One region of the Pseudomonas sp. GW821-FHT12A04 genome, then DNA from elsewhere that is predicted to be linked to it. Evidence: predicted binding sites of a transcription regulator. Region 1 holds the regulator's gene; each other region holds the start of a gene.
What was found. Region 1 encodes FliA, which starts transcription of late flagellar genes. Its sites were predicted from a motif close to CTAAAGTTTNNNNNNNNNNNGCCGNTAA; they were not measured.
Positions count from the first base shown of each region.

Region 2: a site for FliA is predicted at 1,594-1,621, ahead of AC1RS8_RS11775 (methyl-accepting chemotaxis protein). Genes of this name have one in related genera too.
Region 3: a site for FliA is predicted at 1,717-1,744, ahead of flgM (flagellar biosynthesis anti-sigma factor FlgM). Genes of this name have one in related genera too.
Region 4: a site for FliA is predicted at 4,377-4,404, ahead of AC1RS8_RS17915 (flagellar protein MotY). Genes of this name have one in related genera too.

Region 1 covers NZ_JBXAQZ010000013.1:185,248-192,391, forward strand. The annotation lists gene flhA (flagellar biosynthesis protein FlhA) at 1-776, shown strand, start outside; gene flhF (flagellar biosynthesis GTPase FlhF) at 788-2,116, shown strand; gene fleN (flagellar synthesis regulator FleN) at 2,233-3,063, shown strand; gene fliA (RNA polymerase sigma factor FliA) at 3,060-3,800, shown strand; gene AC1RS8_RS21120 (chemotaxis response regulator CheY) at 3,968-4,339, shown strand; gene AC1RS8_RS21125 (protein phosphatase CheZ) at 4,361-5,149, shown strand; gene AC1RS8_RS21130 (chemotaxis protein CheA) at 5,196-7,144, shown strand, end outside.
Region 2 covers NZ_JBXAQZ010000006.1:168,691-175,834, reverse strand. The annotation lists gene acnA (aconitate hydratase AcnA) at 1-563, shown strand, start outside; gene AC1RS8_RS11780 (CPBP family intramembrane glutamic endopeptidase) at 757-1,548, shown strand; gene AC1RS8_RS11775 (methyl-accepting chemotaxis protein) at 1,654-3,219, shown strand; gene AC1RS8_RS11770 (alpha/beta family hydrolase) at 3,408-4,085, opposite strand; gene ccoN (cytochrome-c oxidase, cbb3-type subunit I) at 4,180-5,604, shown strand; gene ccoO (cytochrome-c oxidase, cbb3-type subunit II) at 5,615-6,223, shown strand; gene AC1RS8_RS11755 (cbb3-type cytochrome c oxidase subunit 3) at 6,242-6,439, shown strand; gene ccoP (cytochrome-c oxidase, cbb3-type subunit III) at 6,436-7,144, shown strand, end outside.
Region 3 covers NZ_JBXAQZ010000008.1:220,520-227,663, forward strand. The annotation lists gene AC1RS8_RS14800 (flagellar brake protein) at 1-745, opposite strand, end outside; gene AC1RS8_RS14805 (flagella synthesis protein FlgN) at 838-1,305, opposite strand; gene flgM (flagellar biosynthesis anti-sigma factor FlgM) at 1,354-1,680, opposite strand; gene flgA (flagellar basal body P-ring formation chaperone FlgA) at 1,848-2,606, opposite strand; gene AC1RS8_RS14820 (chemotaxis protein CheV) at 2,689-3,621, shown strand; gene cheR (protein-glutamate O-methyltransferase CheR) at 3,667-4,494, shown strand; gene flgB (flagellar basal body rod protein FlgB) at 4,858-5,265, shown strand; gene flgC (flagellar basal body rod protein FlgC) at 5,269-5,712, shown strand; gene flgD (flagellar hook assembly protein FlgD) at 5,728-6,450, shown strand; gene flgE (flagellar hook protein FlgE) at 6,482-7,144, shown strand, end outside.
Region 4 covers NZ_JBXAQZ010000011.1:44,609-51,752, forward strand. The annotation lists gene AC1RS8_RS17900 (response regulator transcription factor) at 37-663, opposite strand; gene AC1RS8_RS17905 (hypothetical protein) at 1,210-1,908, shown strand; gene AC1RS8_RS17910 (argininosuccinate synthase) at 2,059-3,276, opposite strand; gene AC1RS8_RS17915 (flagellar protein MotY) at 3,406-4,311, opposite strand; gene pyrC (dihydroorotase) at 4,471-5,517, shown strand; gene rnt (ribonuclease T) at 5,514-6,191, shown strand; gene AC1RS8_RS17930 (peroxiredoxin) at 6,378-6,980, opposite strand.

The DNA.
Region 1 (7,144 bases):
GGCAGGTCTACGGCACGCTCAACGGCATTACCGCCAAAGATCCGGCTTTCGGCCTGGAGGCGGTCTGGATCGAAATCAGCCAGCGCGCCCAGGCGCAATCCCTCGGTTATACGGTGGTCGATGCCAGTACAGTAGTGGCTACTCACTTGAACCAGATACTCTACAAGCATTCCAGTGAGCTGATCGGTCACGAAGAAGTGCAGCAACTCATGCAATTGCTGGCCAAAAGCTCGCCGAAACTGGCCGAGGAGCTGGTGCCGGGCGTGGTTTCGCTGTCGCAGTTGCTCAAGGTGCTGCAAGCACTGTTGGCCGAACAAGTGCCTGTTCGCGATATCCGCAGTATTGCCGAGGCGATCGCCAACAATGCCGCCAAGAGTCAAGATACCGCCGCGCTGGTGGCTGCCGTGCGGGTTGGCGTATCCCGCGCAATCGTCCAAAGCATTGTAGGTACTGAGTCGGAGCTGCCAGTTATCACGCTGGAGCCAAGGTTGGAACAGATATTGCTCAATAGTCTGCAAAAGGCAGGACAAGGCTCGGAAGAGGGCGTTCTGCTGGAGCCAAGCATGGCTGAGAAGCTGCAACGTTCGTTGATCGACGCGGCGCAGCGTCAGGAGATGCAAGGTCAGCCGGTGATTCTGCTGGTGGCCGGTCCGGTTCGCGCGATGCTCTCGCGATTTGGCCGGCTCGCAGTCCCGGGTTTGCATGTGTTGGCTTACCAGGAAATCCCTGACAACAAGCAAGTGACCATCGTTGCGACAGTAGGGCCCAACGGCTGAGGTAGTGGTTTATGCAAGTTAAGCGTTTTTTCGCCGCCGATATGCGTCAGGCCATGAAGCTGGTTCGCGATGAGTTGGGCGCTGATGCCGCCATCATTGGCAACCGCCGGATCGCCGGGGGGGTCGAACTGACAGCTGCGCTGGATTACAAGTTGTCGGCGCTGGCGCCGCGGGTTCCGAACATGGAACTCGAAGACGAATTGCGCAAGACTCAGTCGCGGATCGTCACCGCCCAGGCCGAATTGAGCCTGCGTGGCGATGGCGAGAGCGACAATGCAACCAATCGCCAACTGTTCGCCGGATTGCCGTTGACTGCCGCCGAGCCTCTGATCGAGCCGACCTACGCCGAACCCCGTCGCCCCGCGCCGGCCGCTGCGCCAGCGTCCGGTGGCGTGGACCCGCGCGCGTTCGACTCGATGCGTTTCGAGCTCAACAGCCTGCGCGAACTCATGGAAGTACAACTCGGCTCCCTGGCCTGGAATCAGCTGCAAGGCAGCCGTCCGGACCAGGCCAACCTCTGGCGTCGCCTGCAACGTATCGGCCTGTCTGGCCCGCTGTCGCGCGACCTGCTGGCAATGATCACCGAAATCGAAGAGCCTCGTCAGGCCTGGCGTATGTTGCTGGCGCACCTGGCGCGCATGATCGTTACTCCGGAAGTCGAGCCGCTGGAAGAGGGTGGAGTGATCGCCATGGTCGGCCCTGCCGGCATGGGCAAGACCACCACCCTGGCCAAGCTGGCCGCCCGTTACGTGCTCAAGTACGGCGCGCAGAACATTGCGTTGGTGAGCATGGACAGCTTCCGCATCGGCGCCCAGGAACAGCTCAAGACCCTGGGGCGCATTCTCAATGTGTCGGTGACCCACGTCGATCCCGGCCAGTCCCTGGTGCAGGCCCTGGAGCCGTTGCTGCGCAAACGCGTGGTGCTGATCGATACCGCGGGCCTGCAGGCCAGCGATCCGGCGCTGCGCATGCAGCTCGAAAGCCTGGCCGGTCGCGGCATCAAATCAAAAAATTATCTGGTCCTGGCAACCACCAGCCAGAAACAGGTTCTAACGGCCGCGTATCACAGTTACAAGCGCTGCGGGCTCTCCGGCTGCATTCTGACTAAACTGGATGAAACGGCTAGTCTGGGTGAGGTGTTGAGCCTTGCCATCAGCCATGAACTGCCGGTGGCTTACCTGACCGATGGCCCGCGGATCCCGGATGATTTGCATCTGCCGCGCCGTCATCAATTGGTCAGCCGCGCCGTGAGCGTGCAAATGCAGGAAGAACCCAGCGAAGAAGCCATGGCTGACATGTTCGCTGACATCTACCACAGCCCGACCAAGCAGGTTGGCTGAGGTAATAATGAACAGTTTTTGTACCTACATCGATGGTCTGCCATGCATTGTTCCGTTTGTGAACGCGCAGCCAGTAATGTGGCCTCCGTCTATGCAAGACAAGGTAAAGAAATAACATGGGCAGCATGCATCCCGTACAGGTGATCGCGGTGACCGGCGGCAAAGGTGGCGTCGGGAAAACTAATGTGTCAGTGAACTTGTCCCTGGCTTTGGCCGAACTTGGCCGGCGCGTCATGCTGTTGGACGCCGACCTGGGACTGGCGAACGTCGACGTTCTGCTGGGCCTGACACCCAAACGTACCCTGGCCGACGTGATCGAGGGCCGCTGCGAACTGCGCGATGTATTGCTGCAGGGACCCGGCGGCATCCGTATCGTTCCGGCCGCATCCGGCACTCAGAGCATGGTGCATCTGAGCCCCGCGCAACACGCCGGCCTGATCCAGGCCTTCAGTGATATCGGCGATAACCTCGACGTACTGGTGATCGACACCGCTGCGGGCATTGGTGACTCGGTAGTCAGTTTCGTCCGCGCAGCCCAGGAAGTGCTGCTGGTGGTGTGCGACGAGCCGACCTCGATCACCGATGCCTACGCCTTGATCAAGTTGCTCAATCGCGACTACGGCATGAACCGCTTCCGCGTCCTGGCCAACATGGCCCAGAGCCCGCAGGAAGGACGCAACCTGTTCGCCAAGTTGACCAAGGTCACGGATCGCTTCCTCGACGTCGCCCTGCAATACGTCGGTGCGGTGCCTTACGACGAAAGCGTGCGCAAGGCCGTGCAGAAGCAGCGCGCCGTCTACGAGGCCTTTCCGCGTTCCAAGTGCTCGCTGGCATTCAAGGCCATCGCGCAGAAGGTTGATACCTGGCCGCTGCCTGCCAACCCGCGCGGGCACCTGGAGTTTTTCGTCGAGCGCCTCGTGCAGCAGACAGCAGGACCTGTTCTATGACAGCCAGCGGCTACAACCTCTACAAGAAGTCGGCACGTGATGCGCAGTACGAGCTGATCGAGCGTTACGCGCCGCTGGTTAAACGCATTGCCTACCACTTGCTGGCGCGTTTACCGGCCAGTGTCCAGGTCGAAGACCTGATCCAGGCCGGGATGATTGGCCTGCTTGAAGTGTCGACCAAATATGACGCCGGCAAAGGCGCCAGTTTCGAGACGTACGCGGGCATACGAATCCGCGGCGCCATGCTCGATGAAGTGCGCAAGGGGGACTGGGCGCCACGTTCGGTCCACCGCAATACGCGCATGGTCAGCGATGCCATTCGCTCGATTGAAGCTAAAACCGGCCGTGACGCTAAAGATCACGAAGTTGCGGCCGAACTCCAATTGAGTCTCGACGATTACTACGGGATTTTGAACGACACCCTGGGCAGCCGGCTGTTCAGTTTCGACGACCTGTTGCAGGACGGCGAACACGAAGGGCTGCACGAGGATGGCGCGAGTGCTCATGTCGAGCCGTCACGCGACCTGGAGGATGAACGCTTCCAGGCTGCGCTGGCGGATGCGATTGCCAATTTGCCGGAGCGTGAGCGACTGGTGTTGGCGCTGTACTACGACGAAGAGTTGAATCTCAAGGAAATCGGTGAGGTCCTGGGGGTCAGCGAATCTCGGGTCAGCCAGTTACACAGCCAGTGCGCGGCCCGTTTACGGGGGCGTTTGGGGGAGTGGCGAGCGCGCTGAAGGCAGTGTGGGGACACTGCGAACGAGGCCGGTGTGGTGTTGAACTGCGCCGGTCGCGATCTGTTGTGCTCCAGACAGTCATTGAGTGCTTTGCCGGATTGATTGAAATGGCGTGTCCAGGTGCTGGGCGCGTTTAAGACTGCTTGGAGGTCGAATTGGACAAGAACATGAAAATCCTCATCGTTGATGACTTCTCAACGATGCGGCGGATCATCAAGAACCTGCTGCGTGACCTTGGGTTCACCAACACCGTCGAGGCCGACGATGGCACTACCGCCATCCCGGTGCTCAACAGCGGAAGCATCGACTTTCTGGTAACGGACTGGAACATGCCTGGCATGACCGGTATCGATCTGCTGCGCCACGTGCGTGCCGATGAAAAGCTCAAGCACCTGCCGGTGCTGATGGTGACCGCTGAAGCCAAGCGCGAGCAGATCATCGAAGCGGCCCAGGCCGGCGTTAACGGCTATGTGGTCAAGCCCTTCACGGCCCAGGCGTTGAAAGAAAAAATCGAGAAGATTTTCGAACGCATCGGTTGATGAGTGCGCCACGGGGGAGCTATGGGCAATAACGAAACTTCATTGGGCGATTTTGAATCGACCCTGAAAAAACACGCCGTCGAATTGGTCGAGAGCCTTGAAAAAGGCAAGTTCGGCGACGCGGTGCAATTGATCCATGAGCTCAACCAGACCCGTGACCGCGGCCTGTATCAGGAAGTGGGCAAGCTCACCCGCGAACTGCATAGCGCGATCGTCAATTTCCAGATTGACCCGCACATGCCGCAGGCCGAAGAAGTGTCGCAGATCACCGACGCCACCGAGCGCCTGGGGTATGTGGTCAAGCTGACCGAGGCTGCGGCCAACCGCACCATGGATCTGGTGGAAAGTGCCACGCCGCTGGTCAATGGCCTGGCCGATGAAGCCAAGGTGTTGAGCGCGGACTGGGGGCGCTTCATGCGTCGCGAAGTCGGCGCCGAAGAGTTTCGTGAACTGGCCCGGCGGGTCGACGGGTTCCTGACGCGCAGCGGCACGGACAATCGCGCGGTGTCGGGCAACCTGAACGACATCCTGCTCGCCCAGGATTACCAGGACCTCACAGGCCAGGTGATCAAGCGTGTGACCCAGTTGGTCACCGAAGTTGAAAGCAACCTGCTCAAGCTCGTGCTGATGGCCAGTCAGGTGGACCGCTTTGCGGGCATCGAACATGACCGTGAAGCGATGCTTGCTGAAAAAGATCCACAAAAACATCTCTCTCAGGGTGAAGGTCCGCAGATTCATGCCGATAAAAGAGAAGACGTTGTGTCCGGTCAGGACGATGTGGACGATTTGCTATCCAGCCTAGGGTTTTAGAATTTTAGGCATTTTAGGTTTTTAGACCTTTAGGAGCACCCCCTTAATGAGCTTCGGCGCCGATGAAGAGATCCTTCAGGATTTCCTGGTTGAGGCCGGCGAGATTCTAGAGCAACTGTCCGAGCAACTGGTCGAGCTGGAAAGCCGCCCGGATGATGCGGATTTGCTCAATGCAATTTTTCGCGGTTTTCACACTGTAAAAGGAGGCGCCGGCTTCCTCCAGCTCAACGAACTGGTGGAGTGTTGCCACATCGCCGAGAACGTGTTCGACATCCTGCGCAAGGGTGAGCGTCGCGTCGACTCGGAACTGATGGACGTGGTTCTCGAAGCGCTGGACGCGGTGAACAGCATGTTCAGCGAAGTCCGCGAACGCAGCCCGATCACGGCCGCGACACCGGAACTGCTCGCGGCACTGGCCCGTCTGGCCGAGCCGCAATCGGCTGACGAGGCGGCTGCCGCACCTGTCGTCGCCGTGGTCCAAGCGCCTGTGGCTGAAAGCGAGTCGGGCGATATCACCGACAATGAATTCGAACAACTGCTGGACTCGCTGAACGCCGTCAAGGCCCAGGCCGAGGCCCCGGCGGCTGTTCCAGCGCCTGCCGGCAATGCCGCTGGCAGCGACGAAATCACCGATGCCGAGTTCGAGTCGTTGCTCGATCAACTGCACGGTAAAGGCCAGTTCGCCGTTGACGCGGTGGTCCCGGCACCGGCTGCGCCAGAAGCCCCGAAAGCGGCTGGCGACAGTTCCGATATTACTGACGACGAATTCGAAGCACTGCTCGACCAGCTGCACGGCAAGGGTAATTTTGCTGTCGAGGCGCTGGAGTCGGCCATTGCTTCTGTGCCTGCACCCGCGGCACCAAGCGCGGTGGCGGCCGGCAGCGATCTGATTTCCGATCACGAGTTCGAAGCGCTGCTCGACGAATTGCACGGCAAAGGCAAGTTCACTGAAGTGGGCGCGACGGTTGGAACGGCAACCGGCGCCAACGCCTCGGTTGCGGCACCTGCCGCCAAGGCAGCCGCGCCGAAACCGGTGGCCAGGGCCCCCGAGCCAAAAACCGAAGCGCCGGCCCCGGCAACTGCTACACCGGCATCGTCCCGTGCCCCGGCCGCGCCACCGGCGGAAAAGCCGGCGAGCGAAGCCGAGACCACGGTACGTGTCGATACCGCGCGTCTGGACGAGATCATGAACATGGTCGGCGAGTTGGTGCTGGTGCGTAACCGCCTGGTCCGCCTGGGCCTCAACAGCGGCGACGAAGCCATGTCCAAGGCCGTGTCGAACCTCGACGTGGTCACCGCCGACTTGCAAACCGCAGTCATGAAGACCCGGATGCAACCGATCAAGAAAGTCTTCGGGCGCTTCCCGCGCCTGGTTCGCGACTTGGCCCGCCAGCTCAAGAAAGAGATCAACCTGGAGCTGGTCGGCGAAGAAACCGACCTCGACAAGAACCTCGTCGAGGCCCTGGCCGACCCGCTGGTCCACTTGGTGCGCAACGCGGTTGACCACGGCATCGAGTCGCCGGAAGAACGCGAAGCCTCGGGCAAGGCCCGGGGTGGCAAGGTGATCCTGGCGGCGGAGCAGGAAGGCGACCACATCCTGCTGTCGATCTCCGACGACGGCAAGGGCATGGACCCGAACGTGCTGCGTTCCATCGCGGTAAAACGCGGTGTGATGGACAAGGACGCCGCCGATCGCCTGAGCGACACCGAATGCTACAACCTGATCTTCGCCCCGGGTTTCTCGACCAAGACCGAGATTTCCGACGTATCGGGTCGTGGCGTGGGCATGGACGTGGTGAAAACCAAGATTTCCCAGCTCAACGGCTCGATCAACATCTACTCGGCCAAGGGCCAGGGTTCGAAGATCGTCATCAAGGTGCCGCTGACCCTGGCGATCATGCCGACGCTGATGGTCATGCTCGGTAACCAGGCGTTCGCGTTCCCGCTGGTGAACGTCAACGAGATCTTCCACCTCGACCTGTCGACCACCAACGT
Region 2 (7,144 bases), on a different contig from region 1:
CGCGGCGTGGCAACCATGAAGTAATGATGCGCGGCACCTTCGCCAACATTCGCATACGCAACGAAATGCTCGGCGGCGAAGAAGGCGGCAACACCCGCTACATTCCCACCGGGGAAAAAATGTCGATCTACGACGCCGCCATGCGCTATCAGGCTTCGGGCACGCCGCTGGTGGTGATCGCCGGCCAGGAATACGGCACCGGCTCGAGTCGCGACTGGGCGGCCAAGGGCACCAACCTGCTGGGGGTGAAAGCGGTCGTCGCCGAAAGCTTCGAACGAATTCACCGCTCCAACCTGGTGGGCATGGGCGTGCTGCCGTTGCAATTCAAGCTGGATCAGAACCGCAAGAGCCTGAAACTGGGCGGCAGCGAAACCCTGGACATCCTCGGCTTGACCGGCGTCGAGCTGACGCCACGGATGAACCTGACGCTGGTCATCACCCGCGAAGACGGCAGCCGCGAGAAGATCGAGGTGTTGTGCCGCATCGATACACTCAATGAGGTGGAGTACTTCAAGTCCGGAGGGATTCTGCATTATGTGTTGCGGCAGTTGATCGCGTCTTGACCGACCGCTGACAAAGACACCGCCTTCGGGCGGTGTCTTTGTTTGGGCCACGAAAAGCCATGTGGGAGCGAGCTTGCTCGCGATATGGAGAGAACATTCAACATTGTTGCCGACAGTCGGTAAGCTATCGCGCGCAAGCTCGCTCCCACAGGGGTTTGACAGTGCATCGCAAATCCCGACAAAAGGACTTCAAATGATTGCCCTGCCATGGACGCTTCTGGCTCTGCTTTCCTTCGGCTACGGCCTGGCGCTGACCTACGGCCATCTCGGCTGGCTCTCGGCAATCTCGGTGTTCCTGTTGCTGGTCGCAGGTGTCGCCGTCCGCCAACGCGACATCCCTTTTGCCCGCAACCTCGGCCACGGCCTGTTCATCGTTCTGGCCCTGGCATTGGCGACGCATTGGCTACCCGGCTTCTATAACGGTCGCGCCATCGACCCCCAGCGTTTTACCGACAATGCCGTGTCATTCGCCATGCACCTGAACCTGGACAAACCGCTGATCGGCTTCTGGCTGCTACTGGTTTGCCCGTGGATTGTCGGCCGCCGTTCGCTTCGGTTGTCACTGTATGCCACCGTACTGGCCCTGGCCTTGAGCGCCATGCTGGCATTGGGTGGCGCGCTGTTGCTGGGCGTAATCGCATGGGCGCCGAAATGGCCGGATCAAGCCTGGCTGTGGTTGCTGAACAATCTGCTGCTGGTGACGCTGGTCGAAGAGGCGCTGTTCCGTGGCTACATCCAGGGCGGCCTGACCCGGTATCTCAAAGACCGGCCCTACGGTGAACACCTCGCCCTGCTGCTGGCGTCATTGGTCTTCGGCCTGGCCCATGCCGGCGCGGGATGGCGGTGGGTATTGCTGGCAACGCTGGCCGGGGTCGGCTATGGCCTGGCCTATCGGCTCGGGGGGCTGGGGGCCGCCATCGCCAGCCACTTTGGCCTGAACCTGCTGCACTTCGGTCTGTTCACCTATCCGATGCTCGCCGGCTGACGCAAGGGTCATTTTGCGACGCATTGCCGATTATCGAAAAATAATCTCAACAATCCGCCAGCCTTGCCGATACAGCACTTGAAAGCCTTGCGGATTAAAAAAGCCATGCGTAACAACCAGCCAATTACACAACGCGAGCGGACCTTCCCGGCTCAGCAACGGTTGATTTCCACCACCGATGCCAAGGGCATGATCACCTACTGTAACGACGCTTTCGTCGAGATCAGCGGGTTTTCCCGAGAGGAGTTGATCCGTGCACCGCACAACCTGGTCCGTCACCCCGACGTCCCGGCGGCGGTGTTCGCACACATGTGGGACACGCTGAAACAAGGCTTGCCATGGATGGGCATTGTCAAGAATCGCTGCAAGACCGGTGATCATTACTGGGTGAACGCCTATGTGACACCGATCTTCGAAGGCAATCAGGTGATCGGTTATGAGTCGGTGCGGGTCAAGCCCACCGCCGAACAGATCCGCCGAGCCGAAGCGCTCTACCAGCGCATCAACCAGGGCAAGTCGGCTGTTCCCTCCTCGGATAAATGGTTGCCGATGCTGCAGGACTGGCTGCCGTTCATTCTGGTCAGCCAATTGAGCTTCATGATCGGTGCCTCGTTGAACTCCCACTGGGGGTTTGCCCTGGCTGCCGGTCTTTCGGTGCCGCTGGGCCTGATGGGCCTCCAGTGGCAACAGCGAGGCCTCAAGCGTTTGCTGCGCCTGGCGGAGCAGACCACCTCCGATCCGTTGATTGCACAGATGTACACCGACAGTCGCGGCGCCCAGGCGCGTCTGGAAATGTCCATCCTCAGTCAGGAAGCACGCCTGAAAACCTGCCTGACGCGTCTGCAGGACACGGCCGAACACCTGACCGATCAGGCCCGACAGTCCGACGCCCTGGCGCACAACAGCTCCAGCGGCCTGGAACGTCAACGGGTCGAGACCGAGCAAGTGGCCACCGCGGTCAACCAGATGGCCGCGACCACCCAGGAAGTCGCCAGCCACGTGCAACGCACCGCCGACGCCACCCAGGAAGCCAACCGCCTGACCGGTCGTGGTCGTGACATCGCCGGGGAAACCCGCGAAGCCATCCAGCGCCTGTCGGTAGTCGTCGGTGAAACCGGCGTCACCGTGACCCAACTGGCCAAGGACAGCAACGAAATCGGCGGCGTGGTCGACGTGATCAAAGGCATCGCCGACCAGACCAACCTGCTGGCCCTGAACGCCGCCATCGAAGCGGCCCGTGCCGGCGAAATGGGTCGTGGTTTTGCGGTGGTGGCCGACGAAGTCCGTCAGCTGGCACAACGCACCAGCGAGTCCACCGGGCAGATTCACGCACTGATCGCCAAGCTCCAGCACACCGCCGGCACCGCCGTGCAAACCATGGAAGCCGGGCATCGTCAGGCGGAAGAAGGCGTGGCGCGGGTACTGGAAGCGGACCAGGCCCTGGTGGGGATCAGCGAAGCGGTGGCCAATATCACCGACATGACCACCCAGATCGCCGCCGCGACCGAAGAGCAAAGTGCCGTGGCCGAAGAAATCAGTCGCAACATCAGCAACATTTCGGAACTGGCGGACCAGACCTCGGAACAGGCACAGAACTCGGCGTTGCTGAGTGAAGAGCTGACCAAGACTGCCAATACACAGTATTCGTTGGTGGAGCGGTTTAACCGCTGATTGCTACTGGAATGATAAAAACCCGGACAGCGAGAGCTTCCGGGTTTTTTATTGAGCCGGTGACAGTGATGTTGTCTGGTAGTCCCTCATCGCGAGCAAGCTCGCTCCCACAGGGTTTTGAGCCACACCACAAATCACTGTGGGAGCGAGCTTGCTCGCGATGGGGGCCTTACAGCCTGCACAAAACCTCACTGAAGGAATGAAGCCACCTTCTGCGCCGCCGCCGCCAAATGCTGCTCATGGCTAAACCCCGAAGCCTTCAGCGGCTTCAAGTCATGATCCCCCGCCACCAGCCAGAACACCTCGATACCCGGCGATAGCGCGTAACCCTCGACCGCCTCCCGGTTGCCCAACGCATCGCGCTCACCTTGCACGATCAAGGTCCGCGCCTTCAGCGCCGCCAAATGCTCAACCCGTGGCTTCTCCGGTTTGCCCACCGCATAGAACGGATAACCCAGGCACACCAGCCCATCCGCGCCCAACTCATCCGCCAGCAGACTGGCCATGCGCCCGCCCATGGACTTGCCGCCGATGGCCAGCGGCCCAGTGACATGGCGTCGCACCTGGGCATACACCTCACGCCAGCATTCCAGCAGTTTCGGTGCGGGGTTCGGCGGGCGTCTACCGCCATCGAGGCGCCGTTGCGCCATGTAGGGAAACTCGAAGCGCAACACGTTGACGCCTTGAGCGGCGAGGCGTGCAGCCATGTCGCTCATCCAGTCGCTGTCCATCGGTGCGCCGGCACCATGGGCGAGGATCAGCGTCGCCGCTGCCTTGCCAGCGGCGGCATTCCACAACCATCCATGATCCCGCACGCACTGCGCCCATTGATCCCCGTCAATACCGGCCTTGTGCCCTTTGTCCATGCTTGCCTCGCTTTTAGTCTGCCTATAACTCCGGCCGAAGGGTGCACTGCCTTGCGCTGCGCGCTCACTTCGGCTGAACCGTGGATGGGGAACCATGAACACTTCTATCAGTACCGCCTACAACTACAAGGTGGTCCGCCAATTCGCCATTATGACGGTGGTGTGGGGCATCGTCGGCATGGGGCTCGGGGTTTTTCTCGCTGCCCAGTTGGTCTGGCCCGAACTCAACTTCAATTTGCCGTGGACCAGCTTCGGTCGCCTGCGCCCACTGCACACCAACGCCGTGATCTTCGCCTTTGGCGGCTGCGCGTTGTTTGCCAGTTCGTTCTACTCGGTGCAACGCACCTGCCAGACCCAATTGTTTGCGCCGAAAATCGCCGCGTTCTGTTTCTGGGGCTGGCAGCTGGTGATCCTGCTGGCGGCCATCAGCCTGCCGCTGGGCTACACCAGCTCCAAGGAATACGCCGAGCTGGAATGGCCGATCGACATCCTGATCACCATTGTCTGGGTCGCCTACGCCATCGTGTTCTTCGGCACGATCATGCAGCGCAAGACCAAGCACATCTATGTCGGTAACTGGTTCTTCGGTGCGTTCATCGTCACCGTGGCGATCCTGCACATCGTCAACAACATGGAACTGCCCGTCAGCTTCACCAAGTCCTACTCGCTGTACTCCGGCGCCACCGATGCGATGGTGCAATGGTGGTACGGACACAACGCCGTAGGCTTCTTCCTCACCGCCGGTTTCCTCGGGATGATGTATTACTTCGTGCCGAAACAGGCCGAACGTCCGGTGTACTCCTATCGTTTGTCCATCGTGCACTTCTGGGCACTGATCACCCTTTACATCTGGGCCGGTCCGCACCACTTGCACTACACGGCGCTGCCGGACTGGGCGCAGTCGCTGGGCATGGTGATGTCGCTGATCCTGCTGGCGCCGAGCTGGGGCGGGATGATCAACGGCATGATGACCCTGTCCGGTGCCTGGCATAAGTTGCGCAGCGACCCCGTCCTGCGCTTCCTCGTGGTGTCGCTGGCGTTCTACGGCATGTCGACCTTCGAAGGGCCGATGATGGCGATCAAGACGGTCAACGCCCTCTCCCACTACACCGACTGGACCATCGGCCACGTACACGCAGGCGCCTTGGGCTGGGTGGCGATGATCTCCATCGGCGCGCTGTACCACATGATCCCGAAAGTCTTCGGACGCGAGCAGATGCACAGCATCGGCCTGATCAACGCGCACTTCTGGCTCGCCACCATCGGCACCGTTCTGTACATCGCCTCGATGTGGGTCAACGGCATCGCCCAGGGCCTGATGTGGCGTGCGGTGAACGAGGACGGCACGCTGACCTACTCCTTCGTCGAAACCCTGGTGGCCAGCCACCCAGGCTTCGTCGTGCGGCTGGTGGGTGGCGCGATCTTCCTCAGCGGCATGTTCCTGATGGCCTACAACACCTGGCGCACCGTGCGGGCCTCGCAGCCTGCCGAAGTCGCCGCTGCCGCGCAGATGGCCTGAGGAGTCCGCCATGAAACACGAAACTATCGAGAAAAACGTCGGCCTGTTGCTGCTGCTGATGATCCTGGCCGTGAGCATCGGCGGCCTGACCCAGATCGTCCCGCTGTTCTTTCAGGACGTGACCAACAAACCGGTGGAAGGTATGAAGCCCTACACCGCGTTGCAACTGGAAGGTCGCGATATCTATATCCGCGAAGGCTGTGTCGGCTGTCACTCGCAGATGATCCGTCCGTTCCGTGCCGAGACCGAACGCTACGGGCACTACTCGGTGGCTGGCGAAAGCGTGTGGGATCACCCGTTCCTGTGGGGCTCGAAACGCACCGGGCCGGACTTGGCCCGTGTCGGTGCGCGCTACTCGGATGACTGGCACCGCGCGCACTTGTACAACCCGCGCAACGTCGTACCGGAGTCGAAGATGCCGGCGTACCCGTGGCTGGTGGCCAACCCGGTCGACAGCAGTCATACCGAAACCAAGATCAAGGCCATGCGTACCCTGGGCGTGCCGTACACCGACGAAGACATCACCGGCGCCGTCGCTTCACTCAAGGGCAAGAGCGAAATGGATGCGTTGGTCGCCTACCTGCAAGTGCTCGGCACTGCCATCAAGAGCAAGAGGTGAGCCATGCCCCTGTCTTTTATAGAGATCGAATTGAGCACTGGAATGATCCGCGGCCTCGGCACCGTCGTGGTGTTCGTGGCCTTCGTCGGCCTGACACTGTGGGTATTCAACGGCAAGCGCGGCCCGGAATTCGCCGAAGCGCGCCTGCTGCCGTTCGCCGACGAGCCACAACCCGACATCACTGACGAATCAGCAACAAGGAGTACCCGGCCATGACCACCTTCTGGAGTACGTGGATCTGCGTACTGACCATCGGCAGCCTGATCGGCCTGACCTGGTTGCTGCTCAGCACCCGCAAGGGCGAAACCAAGGGCAGTGTCGACCAGACCATGGGCCACAGCTTCGACGGTATTGAGGAGTACGACAATCCGTTGCCGCAATGGTGGTTCATGCTGTTCGTTGGCACCTTGGTGTTTGCCGTCGGCTATCTGATCCTCTATCCGGGCCTGGGCAACTGGAAAGGCATCCTCCCCGGCTACGAAAACGGCTGGACCGGGGTGCACGAATGGGAAAAGGAAATGGCCAAGGCTGACACGAAGTTCGGGCCGATCTTCGCCAAATTCGCGGCAATGCCGGTGGAAGAGGTGGCCAAGGACCCGCAGGCTCTGAAAATGGGCGGCCGCCTGTTTGCCTCAAACTGCTCGGTGTGCCACGGCTCGGACGCCAAGGGTGCATTCGGCTTCCCCAACCTGACCGACAGCGACTGGCGCTGGGGCGGCAACCCGGAAACCATCAAGGCCACCGTCATGGGCGGCCGGATGGCGATGATGCCGGCCTGGGGTGAAGTCCTGGGGGAGGACGGTGTGAAAAACGTCGCTGCGTATGTGCGCCATGGCCTGGCCAAGCTGCCATTGCCTACCGACAGCAAAGCCGACCTGCAAGCCGGACAGCAAGCCTTCAGCACCACCTGCGTCGCCTGTC
Region 3 (7,144 bases), on a different contig from region 1:
AGATGTCGTCTTTGTCGAAGCGACGCGCTTCGCGTTGCAACTGGTAGACGAAGCGTTCGACCTGACGTTGCACCAGCCCGCTCATGTTGTGGAAGCGAACGCCGGCGAAGGTGGTGGAAATCCTTTCTTCGAAGTGCAGATAACGCAACTCGACCGGTGCGGTCATCTTGCCGAAGGGCAGGTCGGCGTTGAAACGGTCGTAAACCTGACCCAGTTGCAGGCTGCCGGTGATGTCGCCGTCGAAGCGCAGTTTGCACCCGGTGGCGGAAATATCCAGCAGCTTGCCGCTGATGGGCGCCTTGAGTTTTTCGCCGTCGAGGTTGACGTTGACCAATTGTGCCAGCTTCAACGCGGCGCGGAAGGCATTGCGGCGCTGGTGGTACACCACTTCATCGGGCAGTGGGCCGCGATAGCAGCGGCTGCCACCGGATTCGTCGATGTTCAACTGGCCGTTGCTTTCCCAGGCAATGCGTACGCCTTCGTGGAAGCCTTCGACCCTGAACGACTCGCCCGCCAGCAGGTAGCGCTCGCCGTCACGGGGAATCATTTCGTCCAGGGCAATCATGTTGCTGTCACGGTCCAGGTCCACCAGGTAGCTCTGGAAGCGCTGGCTGCGCTCGTGGAACGTGATGATCAGCGGGTCATGGCTTTCGAGCAACTGGCGCAGGTTGCTGGAGATTTCCAAGGGCGTGGAGAGCACCTTGGGTGGCTGCGGAGCATCATCCACGGATAAGGCATTGGACACGTTTAATCAATCTCCAGACAAAATTTGACTACGACTGGCTATCAGTTTGCCAGTATGTTGCGCGTCTTGATAGAGCGGGGGCATTGACCGGCTCATGCCTGACTGAGCGGGCGCGGCTTGGCAAGCTTGGAGAATGTTCCGCTGGCATCGTAAAGCGCCGGGGTTTCACCGCCGTTGAGGATTTTCAGCTGGGTGGCTGTAGCGGCCTGTTGAGTGAGGATCGACTGGCCGTTGTTGGCGTTGATGGCCTGGCACTGGGCCAGGAGATCGGTCAGCACGTCACTTTGCGCCAGCAACTGCTCGCCAATGCTCGACTGGCTGGCCAATTGCTCCAGACCGCCACGGTTGGTCGGCAGGTTGAGATTGGCAAGGATTTCACTGCGCTTGCGGCCATGCTGTTCGAGCAAAACGACCAATGCCTGTTTCTGCGCCAGGATGTTCTCGAGCAATGGCATGTCGCGGCCATGCAATGCGAGGGATTCGGTCTGCAGTAACTCCAGCAGGTGTTGCGCTGGGGCAAAGTCGTCGGTGATCAGTTGCAGTAAATGAGTGTCGTGCATGGCTGGCCTTGGGTTTTAAGCGTCCAAAAGCCTGGCGCCGGCGGTGGCCTAGCGCTGGGCTTCGAAGTTGAGCAGTTTGCTGGCTACACGGTTGCTGTCGACTTTATAGCTGCCATCGGCAATCGCTGCTTTCAATTCGGCCACGCGGGCTTTGTCGACGGCAGGCTGATCGCGCAGCTGTTCAGTGACCTTCTGCAACTGTTGAGCCTCATCGCTGAGATGTACCGATTCCCCGCTTTTGACGGTACCGGCCTGTTCGGCCGCGGACTCCAGCGGCGCGGATTTGCCGGCCTCGGCACTTTCCTTGCTGGCGCTGGTACGTGTACTGCCCGTCAGGGACGAGGAGCTGTTCAAACGGCTGAAATCGATGACCATGATAAAAAACCTCTGGGAATTTGGACGCTTGCCATGGTTTCGGCCATTCCCTGGAAAACTTTAGGCTCATTTATCAATGAACCTTGCGCGCGTCAGCGCATGCCCTGCATGGAGCACAGTCTAGGGAACAGCCGCGGCAAGCGCCACATTCTGATGAACAGAGCGAATTACATGGACACTTCCACCTGCCCCGGCGCCATGACCTGCGCCTTGATGACTCGTTGGGAATTGAGGTTTTTCACCCGGATCTGCTCGCTCAGGCTGCCGTTTGACAGGGCTTCGCCCGGCATGCGCACGCTGAGGGTACCGCTGCGGGCGGTTATCACCACCTGATCACCCTTGCGGATGACTTCGGCCTGTTCGATATGCACCAGGGTAATCACCTGGTCGGCGACCATTGGTCGGGTCAGTCGCTGCCCGATCGCCTGATCGAGGGCGGTCAGGTAGCCCTGGCTGATGAGGCTGATATCGCGCTCGCGCAGGACCACATCCCCAGGCTCGACAATGGCGGCACGGCGCAGTGGCCGGGCGCTGGTCACGACATCGCGAAACAGGCGGACTTGAGCGGGTACGAACACCGTCCAGGGGGAAGCGCCCTCGCAGCGAACCTTGACCGTAACCCGTCCCAGCGGCTTGGGACTCTCGAGTGTTGCTGTCAATTCCCTGTCGCACATGGGCATGTGCATGCGCGGATCGAGCTGGTTGACCTGGATCTCGTAGCGACCCTCCGTTTGACTGGTCGCCAGATAGTCTTCTACGGTGAATTCAAGAAAGCCCTGAGTGACGCCGATAAGCATGTCAGGCAAGGTAACCGCGTCAGCAAGGGCAGGGCTGCCAGCGTTGAACAGGCAAACAGCCGCCAGCACGCCGAGCAATTTGCGGTACGGTGTGGTCAGGCGTCGAAAAAATGTCGGTTTTGTGTTCATAACGATTAAAAAAGCAAGCGCCGTGCCGTTTAGTGATGAAGGCGCGTCGCAACAACACTTGGCGTTGGCGTAGGAGTCTGGCATGGCTGGTGTAATGGATTCGGTAAACCAGCGCACGCAACTGGTGGGGCAGAATCGCCTTGAGTTGTTGTTGTTCCGTCTCGACGGCCAGCAACTGTACGGGATCAACGTGTTCAAGGTTCGGGAGGTGCTGCAATGCCCCAAACTGACGCTGATGCCCAAATCCAGTCCTGTCGTGTGCGGTGTGGCGAACATCCGGGGGGCGACCATTCCGATCCTTGATCTGGCGATGGCGACTGGTTCCGGCGCGTTGAAAGACAAGAACAGCCCCTTCGTGATCATCACGGAGTACAACACCAAGACCCAGGGTTTCCTGGTCCGCTCGGTGGAACGCATCGTCAACATGAACTGGGAGGAGATCCATCCGCCGCCCAAGGGCACCGGGCGCGATCACTACCTGACGGCGGTGACGCGGGTCGACAATCAGTTGGTCGAAATCATCGACGTCGAGAAGGTGCTGGCGGAAGTGGCGCCGACGCCGGAAGCGATTTCCGTGGGTGTGGTGGATGTCGAAACCCAGCACAAGGCGCTTTCGTTGCGCGTGCTGACGGTCGACGACTCGTCGGTGGCGCGCAAGCAGGTCACGCGCTGCCTGCAAACGGTCGGCGTGGAAGTGGTGGCGTTGAACGACGGTCGGCAAGCGCTGGACTACCTGCGCAAACTGGTCGACGAGGGCAAGAAGCCGGAAGAAGAGTTCCTGATGATGATCTCCGACATCGAGATGCCGGAGATGGACGGGTACACCCTGACGGCGGAAATCCGCAACGACCCGCGCATGCAAAAGCTTCATATCATCCTGCATACTTCGTTGTCGGGGGTATTCAATCAGGCGATGGTCAAGAAGGTCGGTGCCGATGACTTCCTGGCCAAGTTCCGTCCTGATGACCTGGCATCCCGGGTAGTCGACCGGATCAAAGCAGCAGATATCAGCTAGGGGTTCGCACCCCTGGCAGTCAACACGATTTAAGAGGCGGCATCATTGTCTACGGGTAATTTGGATTTCGAACAGTTCCGGGTATTTCTGGAAAAAGCCTGTGGCATTTTGCTCGGTGAAAACAAGCAGTACCTGGTCTCCAGCCGTCTCAACAAACTGATGGAACAGCAAGGCATCAAGTCTTTGGGGGAACTGGTTCAGCGCATGCAGACCCAGCCGCGCAGCGGTTTGCGCGAGCAGGTGGTGGATGCCATGACCACTAACGAAACCCTGTGGTTTCGTGACACCTACCCGTTTGAAGTCTTGAAGAACAAGGTACTGCCCGAAGCGATCAAGGCCAGTCCCGGTCAGCGCCTGCGCATCTGGTCGGCAGCATGCTCGTCGGGCCAGGAACCGTATTCGCTGTCGATGTCCATCGACGAGTTCGAGCGGGTCAACATGGGCCAGTTGAGGATGGGTGTACAGATTGTTGCCACCGACCTGTCCGGTACCATGCTGAACAACTGCAAGACCGGCGAGTACGACAGTCTGGCCATCGGCCGCGGCTTGTCGCCTGAGCGCCTGCAGCGTTATTTCGACCCGAAAGGGCCGGGGCGCTGGGCGATCAAGGCGCCGATCAAGAGCCGGGTGGAATTCCGTTCCTTCAACCTGCTGGACAGCTACGCGAGCCTCGGCAAGTTCGACATCGTGTTTTGCCGCAATGTGTTGATCTACTTCTCCGCCGAGGTGAAGAAGGACATCCTGCTGCGCATCCACAGCACATTGAAGCCAGGCGGTTACCTGTTTCTCGGTGCTTCCGAAGCGTTGAACGGTTTGCCGGATCATTACCAGATGGTCCAGTGCAGCCCGGGGATCATTTACCAGGCGAAGTGAATTTGCCGGCGTCATCGAAAACGGGAGTCCTTATAGGCTCCCGTTTTTTGTGTGCTGATTTCTTGCAAACGCTGCTGGCCCCTGTGGGAGCGAGCTTGCTCGCGATAGCGTCCTGACAGTCGAGTTCAACTTTCCCTGACACACCGCAATCGCGAGCAAGCTCGCTCCCACAGGGGCGGCGGTGTTCTGAAAAGGGTGAGGAGGCGGCAGAAAAGCGGCATCCGGCGGAAAACCGTTGCCGCTTTTCTGTCATTGCCGTGTCGCCATGGCCTGCAAGGCCCCGGTTTCCGGGGTTTTCTGAATTGGCATGGGGCTTGCTAAGTTGATTCTACGAAAAATCAGGTCACCCGAAGGTTTCCCGACATGAGCATCAGCTTCGATAAAGCGCTCGGTATCCACGAACAAGCCCTGGGCTTCCGAGCCCAGCGTGCCGAAGTCCTGGCCAACAACATCGCCAACGCCGATACCCCGAACTACAAGGCTCGGGACCTGGACTTCTCGAAAGTGCTCGCCGAGCAGAACGAGAAAACCAAAAGCGGCACTTTTGCCTTGAACATGACCAACAGCCGTCATATCGAGGCTGAAGGCCTGGGCAATGGCGACGAGTCGTTGCTGTATCGCACGCCGATGCAACCGTCGATTGACCAGAACACCGTGGACGCCCAGCTGGAGCAGTCGAACTACGCGGAAAACGCGATCGGCTTCCAGGCCAGCTTCACCCTGCTCAACAGCAAATTCAAAGGGCTGGTATCAGCCCTGCGCGGAGAGTAAGCCATGTCTCTATCCAGTGTTTTCAACATTGCCGGTAGCGGCATGAGTGCGCAGACCACGCGTTTGAACACCGTCGCTTCGAACATCGCCAACGCCGAAACGGTCTCGTCGAGCATCGACCAGACCTACCGTGCGCGTCACCCGGTATTCGCCACCATGTTCCAGGGCGGGCAGAGCGGCGGCAGCGATTCGCTGTTCCAGAGCCAGGACGCCGCCGGTCAGGGTGTTCAGGTGCTGGGTGTGGTCGAAGACCAGAGCAATCTTGACGCGCGCTACGAGCCGAACCATCCGGCGGCCGATGCCAAGGGTTACGTCTACTACCCGAACGTCAATGTGGTGGAGGAAATGGCCGACATGATTTCCGCAAGCCGTTCGTTCCAGACCAACGCCGAAATGATGAACACCGCCAAAACCATGATGCAGAAGGTCCTGACCCTCGGTCAGTGATAAGGGGCGACTCAGATGAGTGTTAGCGATTCCACCAGTGGTTTGAGCCTCAACGATATCCTGGCCAACTCCTCGATCAAGACCAGCACCACGACTGACGGCCTCGCGTCGGCAACCGGCAGCGCCACGGGCAACAAGGCCCTGGGCAAGGATGCATTCCTGAAATTGCTGGTTACTCAGTTGAAAAACCAGAACCCGCTGGAACCCCAGGACAACGGCGAATTCGTGGCCCAGCTGGCGCAATTCAGCAGCCTGGAAGGCATCACCACGCTCAACGATACGGTGACCGGCCTGGCCAGCAACTACAACTCGTCCCAGGCCTTGCAGGCGTCGTCGCTGGTGGGGCGTTCGGTCATCGCTCCAGGCGACAAGGCCGTGGTCGATACCACCAAGAGCCTCAGCGGCACGGTGGTCGTTCCGTCTTCGGTGGCGTCTGCCACCCTGAAGATCACCGACGCAGCCGGCAAGACAGTGCGCACCATCGACCTCGGTTCACAGAAGGCCGGCAACGCCAGCTTCATCTGGGACGGCAAGAACGATGCGGGTGAGACCGTACCTGCAGGCACCTATACCTTCGGCGCCACGACCACGATCGATGGTCAGTCCGTTGCGTTGATCACCAACCTGCCCGCGACCGTCAACAGCGTGACCATCAGCCAGACCGGCGGTGAGTTGATGCTCAATCTGGCCGGGCTGGGCAGCGTTGCTCTGTCCAAAGTACAAACCATTGGTATGTAGAGCCGACTAACACGGCATAAAGGAGTGGATGATGTCTTTTAATATCGGCCTTAGCGGTCTCTATGCAGCCAACAAACAACTGGACGTGACCGGCAACAACATCGCCAACGTCGCGACCACCGGTTTCAAATCGTCCCGTGCAGAATTCGAAGACGTGTACTCGGCGACCCGCCTGGGTACCGGCAGCAAGACCGTCGGCAACGGTGTGCGCCTGGCCAACGTTTCCCAGCAGTTCGGCCAGGGTGACGTGAGCAACACCGGCAACGTGCTCGATATGGGTATCCAGGGCAACGGTTTCTTTGTCCTGAGCAACAACGGCTCGCTGACCTATACCCGTGCCGGTACGTTCAAGACCGACAAGGAAGGCTACGTCACCAACAGCGACGGTACTGCCCGCCTGCAAGGTTACGGTGTGGACTCCAACGGCAAGATCGTCAATGGCGTGCTGACGGACCTGCGGATTGACACGTCCAACCTGGCACCGAAGTCCACCAGCACCGTGTCGTCGACGATCAACCTGAACTCGACGTCGGCAGTGATCGACCAGACGGTTGCGGCGAACAAGTTCAACCCGTCCAAGACCGAGACTTTTACCAAGTCGTTCAGTACCCCGATCTACGATACGCAGGGTAACCAGCACACCATGGATCAATACATGGTCAAGACTGGAGCGAACACGTGGGACACCTACACA
Region 4 (7,144 bases), on a different contig from region 1:
ACCCCGATAGGCGCCCCTTGTCGCGCAGTTATGCCATCACACCAGACCATTGCGTTGTGCCAGTTCGATCAGATCGACCAGAGACCGCGCATTCAGCTTGAGCAACAGGCGGGTCTTGTAAGTACTGACTGTTTTATTGCTGAGAAACATCCCATCGGCAATCTCTTTATTGGTCTTTCCTCGGGCCAACTGCTGCAGGACCATCATTTCCCGCCCCGACAATCGATCGACCATATCGGCCTCACTGGCATTCCCCAAACTGCATCGTACGGTATGCAAGGCTTGATTAGGAAAGTAACTGTAGCCTGACAAAACGGCCTTTATTGCACTGAGCAACTCCGTGAGATCTTGTTGTTTGCAGACATAACCGGCTGCACCGGATTGCATGCAACGCATCGAAAAATGTCCCGGCGCCTGGGATGTCAAAATCAGCACTTTCATCGGCATTGAAGTCGAAGACAAACGCGCGATGACTTCCAGCCCGTCCAGCTTCGGAATCCCGATATCCAGAATGACAATGTCCGGCATAAGTTCTCGGGCTAGTTGCAGTGCGTCCACACCATTATCGGTTTCTGCAATAACTTCGTAGCCATGACGCTCCATTAGCATACGTACCGCAAGACGAATGACGGGGTGATCATCCACGATCAGCACTTTATTCATGGGCAAGTCCAATTTTCGCTGTTCGAATTTTTAGAGCCCGCACAATAGCCTAGTCGTTTCACCCATGGCATGTCGCCCCTCCCGGCCACCCACACCAAGAGACATCCCCTACAAACAACACGGATTCCTCCTACAAAAATCCCTCGAACAGAATGAATTTAAAACTGTACCAGCGTCAGTGTGTCGCACTTTCCAGCAGCCACCTGTGTCGATTTACGACCAGATTTTTTCGAGAGCCAGCTTGATCCGGTCCCGCCCTGACAAACACTAGCCTCTACCTTTCCGCTAAAACGTAACTGATATTTTCGCACTCAACACTCACACCAGAAATATCACACACTTCGCATCCAATTACTCTTACAGCAAATAATATTTTTTGAGCAATCATTAAAACACGCCAAAAATTCAAGAAACCGAAGAGCAATACAACAAACAAATAAAAACCTGTCAAAAACCAGCAGACAATCAAAATCACTACAATAGGCACCACATCGAACCAACTTCATAAACCACTCGAGAACAGACAACCCGGCATGAGTACAGAATATGATAAAAAAACGAATCACCAACCCAATGACAATTATCGCGATATTCGCAGCGCTCTCTGAAACGTCGGCAGCCGTCTCTCTACCCTTCCTTGATCAGGAGGAAAGAGAACTCTACGTCTGGTTCCTGATCAGCTTTCCGTTTTATTTACTTTTGCTTTTTTTCGCGACACTCAACTTCAACTATAAATCACTTTATGCACCCTCCGATTTTGAAAAGGGAAAGCACTTCATGAAGGTCATGGATGATGTTGGGCGCTCGGAAAAAAAAGCGTCCGCAAAACCGCCTGAAAACCCCACACTGGAAACGTCAGCGAATGACTGGCGGTCAGCCCGAACGCCCTGTGGCGCACAGGACCCGCCAACCGGGATTGGTCTGCAAACCACTGTCTCTGTTCAGCATCACCTTCAGTTACCGGAACCGGTAAAAGACCTGTACATCGTTGATGTGCGCTGGATGAGCGAAGAGGTCGAGTTTGGAGCGCTGCTGGAAAAAATCCAGAGGCCACGGGAAAAGACGGCGTACGTGATTCTGTTTGTCACTTGTGCCGTTTCGGAGAAATTACTGAAAGCCAGTGCGCTTGGACATACAAAGCAGGCCAGCAAACGCGGTGCCGCCTTTTATGTGGCCTACAATCTGGACTCGCACAGATTGTCGGTCATTGATCACGCCGGGCAACCGGCGAACAGCAACCTGTAGTACAGGTCAGGCCATCGAGAAGGAGAAAAACAGTAAATCATCAGCGGAAACGAAAACACCCGACAACACAGTAACTGGTATCACACCCCGTTTTCAGGTACCTGACCTCGTCGAGGACGAGGTCAGGTATCCATCACGATGTCAAAGGTCTCAGAACAGCTTCCGGCCTTTGTTCGCCGCAATGCGCATGCGCAAGGCGTTGAGCTTGATGAAGCCCGCGGCATCCGCCTGGTTGTACGCGCCGCCATCTTCTTCGAAGGTAGCGATGTTGGCGTCGAACAGCGAGTCGTCGGACTTGCGGCCAGTGACGATCACATTGCCCTTGTACAGTTTCAGGCGCACAACGCCGTTCACGTTGACCTGGGACGCATCGATCATCTGTTGCAGCATCAGACGCTCAGGGCTCCACCAGTAGCCGGTATAGATCAGGCTGGCGTACTTGGGCATCAGCTCGTCCTTGAGGTGAGCCACTTCGCGGTCCAGGGTGATCGATTCGATCGCACGGTGGGCACGCAGCATGATGGTGCCGCCAGGGGTTTCGTAGCAGCCACGGGACTTCATGCCCACGTAGCGGTTCTCGACGATGTCGAGACGGCCGATACCGTGCTCACCACCGATACGGTTCAGGGTCGCCAGCACGGTGGCAGGAGTCATTTCGACGCCGTCCAGCGCGACGATGTCGCCGTTGCGGTAGGTCAGCTCCAGGTACTGCGGCTTGTCTGGCGCGTTTTCCGGGGAAACGGTCCAGCGCCACATGTCTTCTTCGTGCTCGGTCCAGGTGTCTTCCAGCACGCCGCCTTCATAGGAGATGTGCAGCAGGTTGGCATCCATGGAGTACGGGGACTTCTTCTTGCCGTGGCGCTCGATCGGAATCGCGTGCTTCGCGGCGTAATCCATCAGCTTTTCACGGGACAGCAGGTCCCACTCGCGCCAAGGAGCGATCACTTTCACACCTGGCTTCAAGGCGTACGCACCGAGTTCGAAACGAACCTGGTCGTTACCCTTGCCGGTGGCGCCATGGGAAATGGCGTCTGCACCGGTTTCGTTGGCAATTTCGATCAGGCGCTTGGCGATCAGCGGACGAGCGATGGAAGTACCCAGCAGGTACTCGCCTTCGTAAACGGTGTTGGCGCGGAACATCGGGAAAACGAAATCGCGCACGAACTCTTCGCGCAAGTCGTCGATGTAGATCTCTTTGACGCCCATGGCCTGAGCCTTGGCGCGTGCAGGTTCGACCTCTTCGCCCTGACCCAGGTCAGCGGTGAAGGTCACTACTTCACAGTTATAAGTATCCTGCAGCCACTTGAGGATCACCGAAGTGTCCAGGCCGCCGGAATACGCCAGAACGACCTTGTTTACGTCCGCCATGCCATCACTCCACGGGGTTCTACGGAAAGCCGGGAAGTCTACCGCTCATGCAGAATAATTTACAGTGGCGCGACAGCTTATGACGACGAAGCGACAGATTATGTCGAGAGCGCGACGATTACAGCCGGGTCAGGAAGTGGCCGAAGTGGCCGCTTTCGTCGCCTGCGGGGCGACTTGTTCCGCGGGTGCTCCGCGCTCCAGGCGCACCGCTACTCGACGGTTCTTCGCGCGGTTGGTGTTGTTGGTGTTCGGCGCCACCGGATAACGCTCGCCATGGAAACGCAGAGTGATTTGCGATTCCTGGATGCCGTTGGCCTTGAAGAACTCCATCACTGCCAGGGCTCGGCGCCGCGACAGGTCGCGGTTGGTCAGGCGATTGCCGCTGTTGTCGGAGTGACCGTCGAGCTCGATGTGATTGACCGTCGGATCGGCCTTCATGTACTCCAGCATTACCTGCAGTTTGGCTTTTGCGGCGCTGTCGAGTTCGATTCCGCCGCCGGGGAAGCCGATTTCCGATTGCTTCACCTGTTCGAAATTCTGTGGCAACAGTTTCGCCACGCACCCCTGGTAGTCGGCAAACGCCTTGGTGAACCTGACCGGCAACAAGCGTACTTCCGACACCCGCCCATCCCCCGAGGAATGTCGAACGACCGGGCTGCGACCGTCCATCAGGCCACTGATCAAACGCCCGGCCTGAACCTGTGAGCTGTTGAACAATACGTTGCCACTGCCGATTCTCACCGTGCCCAGGTTGATATCGTCACGGCCCGGTTGCCACGGCGCGGCAGCGGCCAGCAAGGTGGCCGAACCACCGCCGATCATCGGGTTGTAGGCTTTCAGGCGGAAAGTCGCCTGCTCACCGGCACGACGCACGAACTCGCCCGAGCCGAAGTCGGTAACCGGCTGAGTCAGGCGGCATTCGAACTTGTCGCCTTCGACCGTCCACTCAATGTTCTCCAGACGTGTCTGGAAAGTGAGCGCCATCGCCGGAAGGCTGGCAAACACACTGAGCAAGGCTAAATAACGCTGGCGCACGGGAGGCTCCACTGGCTTCTACAACAAAAAGACCGACACACACATGTTTACGGCATACCTGTTGGATATCGGAAGCTTCCTGCAAAACTTGATAGCGAGTGCCTGCAAGAGTCTTTTCCGGTAGCATTCCCTTGAGTTTGACCCGCCTGGAATCCCCTCATGTCCGACCGCCTGACCCTGCTGCGTCCCGACGACTGGCATATTCATCTTCGCGATGGTGCCGTGCTGACCAATACCGTCGCGGATGTCGCGCGCACCTTTGGCCGCGCCATCATCATGCCCAACCTGGTTCCACCGGTACGCAATGCGGCCGAAGCCGACGGCTATCGGCAGCGGATTCTCGCTGCCCGCCCGGCCGGCAGCCTGTTCGAGCCACTGATGGTCCTGTACCTGACCGACCGCACCCAGCCTGAAGAAATTCGCGAGGCCAAGGCCAGCGGATTCATTCACGCCGCCAAGCTGTACCCGGCCGGCGCGACCACCAACTCGGATTCTGGCGTCACCAGCATCGACAAGATCTTCCCTGCACTCGAGGCCATGGCCGAAGTCGGGATGCCGTTGTTGGTCCACGGTGAAGTCACCCGGGGCGATGTCGACGTGTTCGACCGGGAAAAAATCTTCATCGACGAGCACTTGCGTCGTGTGGTCGAGCGTTTCCCGGCCCTCAAAGTGGTCTTCGAACACATCACCACCGCGGACGCCGTGCAGTTCGTCAACTCGGCTTCGGCCAACGTGGGCGCGACCATCACCGCGCATCACCTGCTGTACAACCGCAACCACATGCTGGTGGGCGGGATTCGGCCGCACTTCTATTGCCTGCCGATCCTCAAGCGCAATACCCACCAGGAAGCCCTGCTCGACGCGGCCACCAGCGGCAGCGACAAGTTCTTCCTCGGCACCGACTCGGCCCCCCACGCCCAGCATGCCAAGGAAGCGGCCTGCGGCTGCGCCGGTTGCTACACCGCCTATGCGGCAATCGAGATGTACGCCGAAGCCTTCGAACAGCGCAATGCGCTGGACAAGCTCGAGGCCTTCGCCAGCCTCAACGGCCCTCGGTTCTATGGTCTGCCGGCCAACACCGATCGCATCACCCTGGTCCGCGAAGAGTGGACCGCCCCGACCAGCCTGCCATTTGGCGAGCTGACCGTTATCCCGCTGCGCGCCGGTGAAAAACTGCGCTGGCGCCTGCTGGAGGAACACGCGTGAGTGAAGACCATTTCGACGACGAACTGGAAGGCAATGGCGGCGGAGGCGGCCCTCGTCATCCAATGGCGGCAAGGTTTCGTGGTTACCTGCCGGTTGTCGTCGACGTAGAGACCGGTGGCTTCAACTCGGCCACCGACGCCCTGCTGGAGATCGCCGCGACCACCATCGCCATGGATGAAAAGGGTTTTGTTTACCCGGATCACACCTACTTTTTCCGTGTCGAGCCGTTCGAGGGTGCGAACATCGAAGCGGCAGCCCTGGAATTCACCGGGATCAAGCTCGATCACCCGCTGCGCATGGCGGTGAGTGAAGAGTCTGCCCTGAACGATATCTTCCGCGGCGTGCGCAAGGCCCTCAAGGCCAACGGTTGCAAACGGGCGATCCTGGTCGGGCATAACAGCAGTTTCGACCTGGGCTTCCTGAATGCGGCGGTTGCACGGTTGGACATGAAGCGCAATCCGTTCCATCCGTTCTCCAGCTTCGATACCGCAACGCTGGCCGGTCTCGCTTACGGCCAAACCGTGTTGGCCAAGGCGTGCCAGGCAGCGGACATCGACTTCGACGGTCGCGAGGCTCACTCGGCTCGCTACGACACCGAGAAGACGGCAGAGCTGTTCTGCGGCATCGTCAATCGCTGGAAACAGATGGGTGGTTGGGAAGACTTCGGCGACTGAGTGCACTCACGAATCAATGTGGGAGCGAGCTTGCTCGCGATGGTCGTGAACGATAACGCGGGGAGCCTGACACCCAGCGGCGCTCTCAAGTCCATCGCGAGCAGGCTCGCTCCTACAGACGACTGAGTGAATTCCGTCCATAAAAAAACCGGCCTCGAAGGCCGGTTTTTTTATACCTGGAACGCCTTACAGAGCGGCAGCGTGCTCGGTCAGGTAAGCAGCAACGCCTTCTGGCGAAGCGTTCATGCCTTTGTCGCCTTTTTTCCAGTTGGCAGGGCAGACTTCGCCGTGCTCTTCGTGGAATTGCAGAGCGTCGACCAGACGGATCAACTCTTCCATGTTACGGCCCAGCGGCAGGTCGTTGACGATCTGCGAGCGGACAACGCCTTTGTCGTCGATCAGGAACGCGCCACGGAAAGCCACGCCATCAGCGGACTGAACGTCGTAGGCCTTCATGATGTCCTGCTTGATGTCGGCAGCCATGGTGTAGCGAACCTGGCCAATACCGCCATTGTTCACTGGAGTGTTGCGCCATGCGTTGTGGGTGAAGTGCGAGTCGATCGAAACAGCGATCACTTCAACGTTGCGTGCCTTGAAGTCAGACATGCGGTTGTCCAGAGCGATCAGCTCGGACGGGCAAACGAAGGTGAAGTCCAGTGGATAGAAGAACACCAGGCCGTATTTGCCTTTGATCGCCGAGGACAGGGTGAAGCTGTCAACGATCTCGCCATTGCCGAGTACGGCCGGTACGGTGAAGTCAGGGGCTTGTTTGCCTACGAGTACGCTCATTGGATATCTCCTGGTGTAATAGCGTGAGAAACAGGGCTCGCATCAGCCTGCCACCCTGAGGCGACAGCCCTGTGACACGATCCCCGGTCGCAAAAGACCGGCCATCATACACCGCGTGTTTGAGCTGGCTTAGCTGTTTTTTCCCCGTACGATGAAATCCCCGC